2 regions of the Lentzea sp. NPDC051213 genome follow, and region 1 is predicted to be linked to the other one. Evidence: riboswitches for the same ligand, from Rfam matches in the RefSeq annotation. Region 1 holds a riboswitch; the other holds the start of a gene.

Region 1 (5,101 bases):
ACCCGCCCCGACACCGGATCGAACGACACGACCTCGCCCGGACCCCAGCCCGCCGCCGACACCCCGGTCAGCTTCCCGCTCGCCGGGTTGACCGTGAAGTCGTCGAGCGTCAGCGCGGGCCAGTCGAGCACCACGGTCCGCACGATCTTGAGGTACGTCGGGCTCTGCGGATCGATGTCGATGGCGTGCAACCGTGCGTTGTCGCGCACGTAGAACGTGGTGCCGACGACCGCGCCTGCCGACACGTCGTCGGTGCGGAACCAGTGAGCGTCAACGGGTCCGAGGTCGTTGACCACGCCCTTCGTGTCGATCAGCACGACGTGCGACGGGTTCTTCCACCAGTGGTGCCCCTTGGAGGTCAGGCCGACCAGGCGGCCCAACGCCGCCGAGTACCCCAGCGCGTTCACCGCGTAGTCCAGGCGGGCTACCTCCGTCACCCCACCGGATGACACGTCGAGCTTCGTCAACGTCGAGAGACCACCCCGATGGGTCGCACGAACTTGAAATGCGTCACAGTTTGCGGCTGCACCATGAGCAACGGCGCTGGTGAACGGCGCGGAAAGTACCAAAAGAGACGAGATACTGCTCAACGCAATCACATTCCGCCGCCACCGGAATGGACTAGTCCGATACGACAACCGGGTAATACTGCTGCCGCCGCGCATTCCCACCTGACCATTACTCGTTAACCAGACCGTGCTGTACCGGCCACAGTAGACCGTGGTCTAATCCCACACCAGAAAGGAGCCGAATTGAGCATTTACGTCTCCGGCCTGCTCTGGGTTCTCGGGGCAGCCGCCATCTCGTCTGTCATCGTCGTCATCGCGCGGCGGTTCGGCTCGGACGAGGTGGGCGAGAAGAACCTCGGCGCCGGCGGCTCGGTGTTCAGCATCGTCGCCGGTCTGCACGCCGTGCTGATCGCGTTCATCCTCATCTCCCTGTTCGACGCGGCCAACGGCGCCGAGGAGCAGGTGCAGAAGGAGGCCAACGCCCTCGTCGCCATCGACTGGGCGTCCGACTCGCTGCCCGAACCCGTGAAGTCCAAAGTAGACCAGCAGATCCGTGACTACGTCTCGATCGTCGTCGACGAGGAGTGGCCCCTCATGCGTGAGGGCGAGAGCGTCGACAACAGGGGCTGGAACACGTTGAACCAGCTGAGGGAGACGATCGCGACGGCCGCGCCGGACGGTGTCTGGCAGGAGGATCGCAAGACCGAGGCCGCGAACCAGCTGTGGGAGGTCTACCAGGCCAGGCAGGAACGGATCGACGCGGCGGGCAACGGCGTCAACCCGGTCGTGTGGCTCGCGCTGCTGATCGGCACCGGGCTCTCGCTGCTGTTCCCGTACCTGTTCGGCGGGCCGAACCTGATCTCGCAGCTGCTGATCACGGTCACGCTGACCTCGACGCTGGTCCTGCTGCTCTTCGCGATCTACCAGCTGCAGAACCCGTTCAGCGGTGGCGTGCACATCCCGCCGGACGCGTTCAGCTCCGCACTGGACCGGCTGAGCTAGCGCGAATCGGTCATTCCGTCCGCTTCCTCGATCTCCACGGACAGCACCTCGCCGTCGATAACCTTCGGCAATACGTCCGTGCGGGCGAAGTAGCGATTTGCAAATGCCCCAACCGCTCTGGTAGAGGCGGCGTCGACGCCACCGCCGATGACGCCGCCCAGTACCGGAACACCCTTCGCCGCGAGCGAACCGATCTTCTTCGTACCGTATTTTGTGATAAGCGCCGCTGCGGCCTTCTTGGTGAACTGCTTGATGCCGACCTTTTTGAACAGCTCGGTGCCCGCATTGCCGAGCAGGCACAGCAGGATGGCCGTCTGCACCTCCTCGCTGTCCACGTCGTGGCCGCGCAACGACGCGATGGACGCGATGAGGTGCGTCTGGATCACATAGGCGGCCGCGATGTTGGACGGCAGCGAGATCGGCAGCGTGATCAGGCCGCCGAGGTTCGTGATGAAGCCCTGCGCGCCCGCCAGCGCCACGTGCGTGCGGATGAGGTGCTTGATCGCGTCGGTCTCGTCGCCCTTCTTGACCAAGGCGTCGGACGCGGCCTCGCGCGCACTCTTGAACGGGCCGAACCCGTCCACACCGGCACGCAGCAGGTAGTCGGCGATGCCCTGCTGGACCCTGTTCAGCTCACCCTTGGACTCAGCCACACCACCGAGATTACGCGTCCAGCTGCCGCAGCGAGGCGTCAACGGTCTGCTCCAGCAGCACAGCGATCGTCGTCGGCCCGACGCCACAGGGCACGGGTGTGATCAGGCCCGCGTGCACCGCGGCGGCCTCGAACTCGACGTCACCGACGTTGCCCTCGTTGTAGCCGGCGTCGATCACCACCGCGCCGGGCTTGATCCAGTCACCCCGCACGAAGCGCGGCTTGCCCACCGCGGCGACCACGATGTCCGCCGTGCGGACGATTTCGGCCAGGCCGGCGGTCTTCGAGTGGCAGATCGTGACCGTGGCGTCGCGTGCCAGCAACAGCATCGCGGCGGGCTTGCCGAGGATCGGGCTGCGGCCGATCACCACCGCGTGCTTGCCCGCGATCTCCACGTCGTAGGCGTCCAGCAGGCGCATGATCCCGCCGGGGGTGCAGGACAGGAACTCGTTGTGCCCGAAGGACATTCCGGCGAACGAGTGCATCGTCACGCCGTCGACGTCCTTGTGCGGCGCGATCGCCTCGAACGCGGCCCGCTCGTCGATGTGACGAGGAACGGGGTGCTGCAACAGGATGCCGTGCACCGCAGGGTCGTCCGACAGCTCCCGGATCCGCGCGACGAGCTCCTCGGTCGTCGTCTCCTCCGGCAGCGCCACGTGGCGGGACTCGAGTCCCGCCTTGTGGCACCGGTTCTGCTTCATCCGCACGTACGTGACCGAAGCCGGGTCTTCGCCGACGATCACCGTGGCCAGGCAAGGCTTGCGGCCGGTGCGCTTGGTGTGGTCCGCGGCCTTCTCGGCCGCCCGCCCGACGATGTCGCGCGCGAGCTCGGTTCCGGACATGAGTGCCATGGGCTGCCTCCGCAGTCGAGGATTCGCCCAGGCGCGCGGCAGGTCAGGTAGGCCGCTCCCCGGTGGTGATCCACCTCTTCGCGCCAGTCACGACCCGTCGTCGAGTGTAGTCACCGCGCCCGTGCTGCCGTCCACGGTGATCCGCTCGCCGGTCTTGATCCTCGTCACAGCCTCACGCACGCCGACCACGGCCGGAATCCCGTACTCCCGCGCGACGACCGCGCCGTGCGAGTTCGCGCCGCCCATCTCCATCACGAGCCCGCCCGCCGTCAGGAACAACGGTGTCCAGCCCGGATCCGTCGAAGGCGCCACGAGGATCTCGCCCGGTTCGAGGTGCGCGCCGACCGGGTCCATCACGACCCGCGCGATGCCGGTGATCGTGCCCGCCGACGCCGGCGTGCCGACGAGATCGCCCTCGACCGGGGCACCGTGGTGCACCGCCTCGGCGTCCGTGCCGTCCGACATCAGCACGCGCGGGATGTGCCTGCGCCGCATCTCGCGGTCGTAGACCTCACGCCGCGCTGCCACGACCGAGCGCAGATCACCTTCCGCAGAACGCATTTCCTCGAAGTTGAGGAAGAAGACGTCGTCCGCCTGCGAGATCCTGCCCTGCGACGCGAGCTGCTCGCCGATCTCCGCGATCCGCCGGCGCAGCTGCCCGAACAGCGTGATGATCAGGTACTTCGGGTACTCCCGCAGCCCGGCCAGCACCCTGGTGCGGCGCAACGCGAAACGCACGAACCAGCCACGTCCGGGGGCCCTCCGCGCGAGCGTCTCGATCATCGCCTCGGCCTCCGCGGCACCACGCGCGAAGACCGCGTCCGCGGCGGCGTTCTCGTCCTCCAGGCGCAGGAAGTTCCGCACGACACCGATGACGTACGCCGGATCGTCGGACCACCGGGGCAGGCCGAGGTCGATCTCCGCGACGGCCCGGTGCCCCCACTTCGCGAGGAACCGATCCAGCGCGGCGGGACGTTCACCGTCCTGGAACTGGCGCAGCGCAACGGGATCGCGCCGGATCTCCTGCGCGAGATCCCACATCGCCATGTCCATCTCGGTGGTGATGTTGTTCGGCAGGCCGCGCAGCACGGTCTGCAGCTCCCCCGGCCGCACCTTCACGACCTTGCCGGCCAGGCCGAGCATCGCGAAGCCGATCAACGCGGTCGGCGCGAGCCGGGGCAGGACCGGGACGACGCACTGCCGCAACGCCTGCTCGATGGAGAGGTTCGCGGCCTTGTCCAGGATCTCCTGTTCCAGCCGCAACGCCTCGCGCGCGGCCTTCTCCGGGTTGGCCAGCGCCTTCCACACGGTCACGGGCACGCGGAACCGGCGGGCGAGCCGCAGCACGCGCTTGAGCGCCGGCCCCGGCGAGGAGTTGCGGATCGCGTACCTCGGGTCGTCGAACAGCCCGCGCAGCACCTGCGACGAGCGCGCCTCCATCACGCCGAGCAGCTTCGTGACGAACTCGCGGCCCACCTTGCTCTGCAACACCTTGGTGACGTCGAAGAAGATCCGCTCACCGGCCTCCACATAGGACTTGCTCGCCGGGTCGCCGATGACGATCTCGAACGCGGACTTGGAGATCTCCCGGAACGCCGCACGTCCCATCGGCGTGATCGGCCGCTCCAGCCCCTGCGCGAGGCTGAAGCAGAAGTAGACGTGGTCGGCGGGGTTGTCGTCCGGCAACGGGAACAACGTCGTGATCGGCCGCGCCTGGGTGAGGTGCAGCTCGCCATCCGCGTCGATCGCCCACTCCGTGTCCTGCGGCGAGCCGTAGTGCTGCTGCACCTTGCGGCCGAGGACGGCGAGCGCGTGGATCTGGCCGTCGGTCAGGCACGGCTCATCGCTCTCGCCGACCTCGACGTGCTCGGTCCCGCCACCGGGGAGTGAGCGGATGAGGAACTTCTTGTCCCCCAGCCGCTTCTCGACGATGTCAGGCCCGTCGACGACGAAGTGGTCGGGGTTGACCGCACCGGAGACGACAGCCTCGCCGAGGCCGGCGCTCGCGTCGATGACGATCTGGTCGCGCGTGCCGGTGACCGGGTTCGCGGTGAACATCACCCCGGACACCTCGGACTGCACCATCC
Region 2 (5,101 bases), on a different contig from region 1:
TCTCCTCATCACCCTGGAGGTCGCGGTGCCGAACAACCTGTCTTCCGAGGCTCGCAAGGCACTCGAGGCCTACGCGGCCACCACTGGTGACCACGATCCGCGTGGCGAGTTGAACGCGCTGCTTGAAGGGCGGTGAGTTCTGGTGGGTTTTCCGTTCCCTCCTGGGACCGACGAGGACACGCCGTTCTTCGTGATCTCGGTGGCGGCCCAGCTCTCGGGTCTGCACGCCCAGACACTGCGGTCCTACGACCGGCTGGGTCTGGTGTCGCCGGGCCGCACGTCGGGTGGCGGTCGCCGCTATTCGATGCGCGATATCGTGCTGCTGCGTGAGGTCCAGCGGCTCTCGCAGGACGAGGGCGTGAACCTCGCCGGCATCAAGCGGATCATCGAGCTGGAGAACCAGGTCGATGCTCTGCACGCGCGAGTCGCCGAGCTGACCCAGGAACTGGCGCAGGCGTTGGCAGCGGCCGATTCCACGGCCGCCGCGGTGCACGCCTCCTACCGGCGGGACCTGGTCCCGATCCGGCAGGAGACGGCGCTCGTCGTGTGGAAACCCAAGCCCCGCAAGTGATCGAGCGTCTTTACGAGGTGTTCGCCGCACCTCGTCCGAGGGTGGTCGACTACTGCGACCACTGCGTGGATCCGGCGGACATCGCGCCGTTCACCACCGTGCCGTTGCGCGAGCTGACCGCTGATCAGGTCGAGAAGTACTGGCTGCGTTGCGGGACGATCGGCGACGAGACCTTCCGTCGCTACCTGCTCCCGCGGGTGCTGGACCTGATCGCGGCGGATGATCTCGACGCGGACTTCTTCTGGTTGCGCATGGCGACCGAGGCTCATGCGAAGGGCGACCGGCGGGAGCAGGCGGTTCTGCAGGAGTACTTCCTCGCCACGCCACGCGCGTTGGCGGTGCTCGTCCAGGAGACCGCTGAGGGAAGCCTGGCCACGTGGCTGTGTGGCCCGGAACCGCTTGCCGCCCTTGAGGAAGCCGCGCTCGCCGGGCCAGATCCGAATGGCGTGATCTCCGACGCCCATCTCGTGCTCGAAGCTCAGCGCTCCTCAGAGGGTGCCGAGTAGTTCCTCGACCTCGGCGGCGATCCGGTCCAGCGCCTGCTCGTCGTCGTGGGCGGTGATCGCGCGGTCCATCCAGTTCGCGATCAACGGCATCTGCTCCGGCTTGAGGCCCCGCGTGGTGACACCGGGCGTGCCGAGGCGGATGCCGGACGGGTCGAACGGCTTGCGGGTGTCGAACGGGACCGCGTTGTAGTTCAGCTCTATCCCGGCCCGGTCCAGCGCCCGAGCCGCCGGCTTGCCGCCGAGGTGCTTCGACGTCAGGTCGATCAGGATCAGGTGGTTGTCCGTGCCGCCCGACACGAGGTCGAAACCCCGCTCCAGCAACGCATCCGCCAACGCCCGTGCGTTCGCCACGATCGCGTGCGCATACGTGCGGAACTCGGGCTGTGCGGCCTCGTGCAGTGCCACGGCGATCGCCGCCGTCGTGTGGTTGTGCGGACCGCCCTGCAGACCGGGGAAGACCGCGCGGTCGATCGCCTTCGCGTGTTCGGCATCGGTGAGGATCATGGCGCCGCGCGGGCCGCGCAACGTCTTGTGGGTGGTCGTGGTGATCACCGGCGCGTGCCCGACGGGTGACGGGTGCGCGCCGCCCGCGACCAGGCCGGCGATGTGCGCGATGTCGGCGACCAGGACGGCGCCGATCTCCTGCGCGATGGTCGCGAAAGCGGGGAAGTCGATCGTGCGCGGGATCGCCGTGCCGCCGCAGAAGATCACCTTCGGGCGTTCGGCGAGGGCCAGTGAGCGGACCTCGTCCATGTCGACCACACCGGTGTCCTTGCGGACGTCGTACTGGACCGCGTGGAACCACTTGCCCGTGGCGGACACGTTCCAGCCGTGGGTCAGGTGGCCGCCCATCGGGAGCGACATGCCCATCACGGTGTCACCGGGCGAGAGGAAGGCGAGGTAGACGGCGAGGTTCGCCGGTGCGCCGGACAGCGGCTGGACGTTGGCGTGGTCGACGCCGAACAGCGCTTTCGCCCGGTCGATCGCCAGCTGCTCGACCTGGTCGATGAACTGCTGGCCTTCGTAGTACCGCTTGCCGGGGTAGCCCTCGGAGTACTTGTTCGTCAGCACCGAGCCTGTTGCTTCGAGCACGGCGGCCGACACGTCGTTCTCGGACGCGATCATGCGCAGCTTGCGGGACTGGCGGTCGGCCTCGGCGTTGATCAGGCCGAACAGGGTGGGATCGGTTTCAGCGAGCACGGCATCACTCCGTGCCGGGCACCCAGGCGTTCGGTGCGCTCGGCAGTCGCTTCCCGGTGGTCGTTTCCACCCTCGGCACGCCAGTCGCGGACGTGCCGAGCCTAGTCCAGCGTGAACGGGTCGTACTTGATCCGGTCGAGCGGAGTTCCGGCGACCAGCATGCGGGACACGGTCGACCTGATCATGGCGGGACTGCCGCAGACCAGGACGTCGCGCTCCTCCCACGCTCCGTAGCGCGTGACCACGTCGGCCAGGGTGCCCTGCTCGACACCGCGGACGCCGGGGTCCGACTCCAGCACCGGCACGACCGTGAGCCACGGGTTCGTGGTCGCGATGCGCTGCAGGTTGTCCAGGTCGTAGAGGTCTTCGCGGGTGCGGCCGCCGTAGAACAGGTGCACACGCGGGTTCTCGCCGTACTGCGCCATCTCGTCGATGATCGCGTGCATCGGCGCGACGCCAGTGCCACCGGCCACCATCAGGATGTCCGTCCCGGCCGTGCGGTCGACCGAGAGACGTCCCATCGGCGGTCCGATCCGCCACGTGTCGCCGGCCTGGGTGTGGCCGACCACCGAGCGGGACACCCAGCCGCCGTCGACGGACCGGATGTGGAACTCGATGATGCCGTCCTCGCGCGGGGCGTTCGCCGGCGAGTAGTACCGCCACAGCCTCTTGCGCTGCGGCGTCTCGACCGAGACGTACTGCCCTGCCTTGTAGGCGACGGGGTGGTCCGGTTGCAGCCGGACGACGGCCAGGTCCCACGACACCCGCTGGTGCTCCAGCACCGTCGCGTGCCAGTAGGCAGGCCCGTTGTCCGCGTCGGCCGCTTCCTGCATCGCCCGGGCCATCAGCGTGTAGGCCTCGGCCCACGCCATCTCGACCTTCGGCGTCCAGGCAGCGCCCGCGAACTTCTTGACCGCGGACAGCAGGGCCGTGCCGACGGCCTCGTAGTGGACGTTGATGACACCGAACTTGCGGTGGTCACGGCCCAGCTGGCGCAGGAAGGGGATCAGGTCGTCCGGGCGGTCGACCATCTGAACCACGTGCACGAGGGCGCGCAGCAGACGGCTGCGCTGCACCTCCATGTTCGCGGGGAACATCTCGCGTGTGGCAGGCGAGAGCGAGAAGAGCATGCCGTAGAAGAATTTCGCCACTTCTTCGGCGTGCGGTTCCACCACCGCGAAGCTCTCCCGGATCATCCGCACCATCGCGGTGACGCCAGGCGGGGGTTCACGGTGTGGCGGGGTAGGGATGGGGCTCAGCACAGCGTTCGCAGTCATGGTCCGCGCGCAGTCTCCACGTTCTCATTGGCGCCAGCAAGGTGCTGTCGTCCTCGTCAAGCATCCGTCCCCCGACAGGGTGGACAGTAACCCCTGATCGGTGGGTTTGACTCCTTGATGCCACCTTCGAGCGAAGTCCGATTACCGTACGCAACTGGTTGTTACCGCAACAGTGTGAATGTGAGGGTTCGTCTGTACCGGGTTGCGTGCTTGCGTGCGACGGTGGAGCGCGTGTCCCTGCCTGAGCTGACTGAAACCACCTCACCCGACCGTGTTGAGCGTCCTGGCTCACGTCCTGAGTCACGTCCTGGTTCTCGGGGTGAGCACTTCCTCCAATGTGCCCTGGAGACGTCGGACCGCGCTAGCAGGTTCTACGAGGACCAGGTACTCGATCACCTGAACCCGGTCATGGTGGAGTTCGTTGGGCGGATGGAGATGGCGTTCATCTCTACTGCTGATGCTGATGGGGCCTGTGACTCTTCGCTGCGGGCTGGGCCTCCTGGGTTTTTGCGGGTGGTCGACTCTCGGACCGTGGTCTACCCCGAGTATCGGGGGAACGGGGTTATGGCCTCGCTGGGCAACATCATGGAGAACCCGCACGTTGGGATGCTTCTGCTGGACTTCGCTGATGATCTGATCGGGCTGCATTTGAACGGGGCGGCTCGGATTGCTCCTCTGGAGGAGTTCTCCACTGAGGATCGGCGGGTTGAGCGGTGGGTTGTGGTTTCGGTTGAGGAGGCTTACATCCACTGTCGGAAGCACATCCCTCGGATGGTGCCGGTGGAGCGGGTTCGGGCGTGGGGGACGGACGACGTTCGGCGCAAGGGTGGGGACTTTTTCGGGGTTAAGGCTGGTCAGAGGGCTGATTGACGGTGCGCTCCGGGTGCTTTGGTGGTCCGGTTGAGTTGGCGGGTTCCTGGTGGGTGCTTCCACCTGGGGCTCTGCCCCAGACCCCGGCAATCTGATCTGGGGGTCCGCGCCGTGGGCGGGTTGATGGCACGCCTGTTGCTTACGGCGGCTTGCGGTTGCGTAGGTGCTTGCGTTGGCGGTGGGGTCCCGTCACGAGTCGCACGGGAGGCAGCCACACCCGAGTAGGGGTGTCAACCGGACGAAAAGCGTGTCCGGTTGACACCCCTACTCGGGCGCGGCAAGAGCATCCATGCGACTCGTGACGGGACCCCACCGCCGGGTCTGTGTGACTGAAGGGCAACTGCGGCTCGGCTTCGCCGTCGCGTCGGCTCGCCTGCGGCATTGCGTTGATTGGCGCTCTAGCGGCTGGCTGGACGCTGGGTGTGATCCGTCAGCTAGAGGGAATTGTTGCTCTAGCTAACTATCTCCGGATATAGTTGCGTAGCATCAACTAACTTCTGGAGGGGTGTGCTTGAACCGGCCCAGCTCGCATCGGGAGATTCTCGAGGCGCTGTCGGGGATCTGGGTGGCGCTGCTTGTGGCCATCCTCAGCTCGACGATCGTGTCCAACGCTCTTCCGACGATCCTGGCCGAGCTCAAGGGCACTCAGACCCAGTACACGTGGGTCATCACCTCGA

The links. A riboswitch is a leader RNA that binds a small molecule or an ion and turns the genes downstream of it on or off. The one in region 1 is predicted to bind ZMP and ZTP.
Region 2: linked by a shared signal. The riboswitch ahead of glyA (serine hydroxymethyltransferase) and the one ahead of ACIA8G_RS33610 (bifunctional 5,10-methylenetetrahydrofolate dehydrogenase/5,10-methenyltetrahydrofolate cyclohydrolase) in region 1 are both predicted to bind ZMP and ZTP.

Annotation. Positions count from the first base shown of each region.
Region 1 is NZ_JBITEX010000008.1:374,341-379,441, reverse strand. It holds gene ACIA8G_RS33625 (DUF6923 family protein) at 1-437, opposite strand, end outside; gene ACIA8G_RS33620 (DUF4239 domain-containing protein) at 753-1,511, shown strand; gene ACIA8G_RS33615 (EcsC family protein) at 1,508-2,164, opposite strand; gene ACIA8G_RS33610 (bifunctional 5,10-methylenetetrahydrofolate dehydrogenase/5,10-methenyltetrahydrofolate cyclohydrolase) at 2,175-3,014, opposite strand; ZMP/ZTP riboswitch at 3,033-3,115, opposite strand; gene ACIA8G_RS33605 (PEP/pyruvate-binding domain-containing protein) at 3,102-5,101, opposite strand, start outside.
Region 2 is NZ_JBITEX010000005.1:231,855-236,955, forward strand. It holds gene dnaJ (molecular chaperone DnaJ) at 1-136, shown strand, start outside; gene ACIA8G_RS23450 (heat shock protein transcriptional repressor HspR) at 143-571, shown strand; gene ACIA8G_RS23455 (hypothetical protein) at 568-1,077, shown strand; gene glyA (serine hydroxymethyltransferase) at 1,060-2,277, opposite strand; ZMP/ZTP riboswitch at 2,291-2,372, opposite strand; gene ACIA8G_RS23465 (FAD-binding oxidoreductase) at 2,379-3,482, opposite strand; gene ACIA8G_RS23470 (pyridoxamine 5'-phosphate oxidase family protein) at 3,963-4,424, shown strand; gene ACIA8G_RS23475 (MDR family MFS transporter) at 4,936-5,101, shown strand, end outside.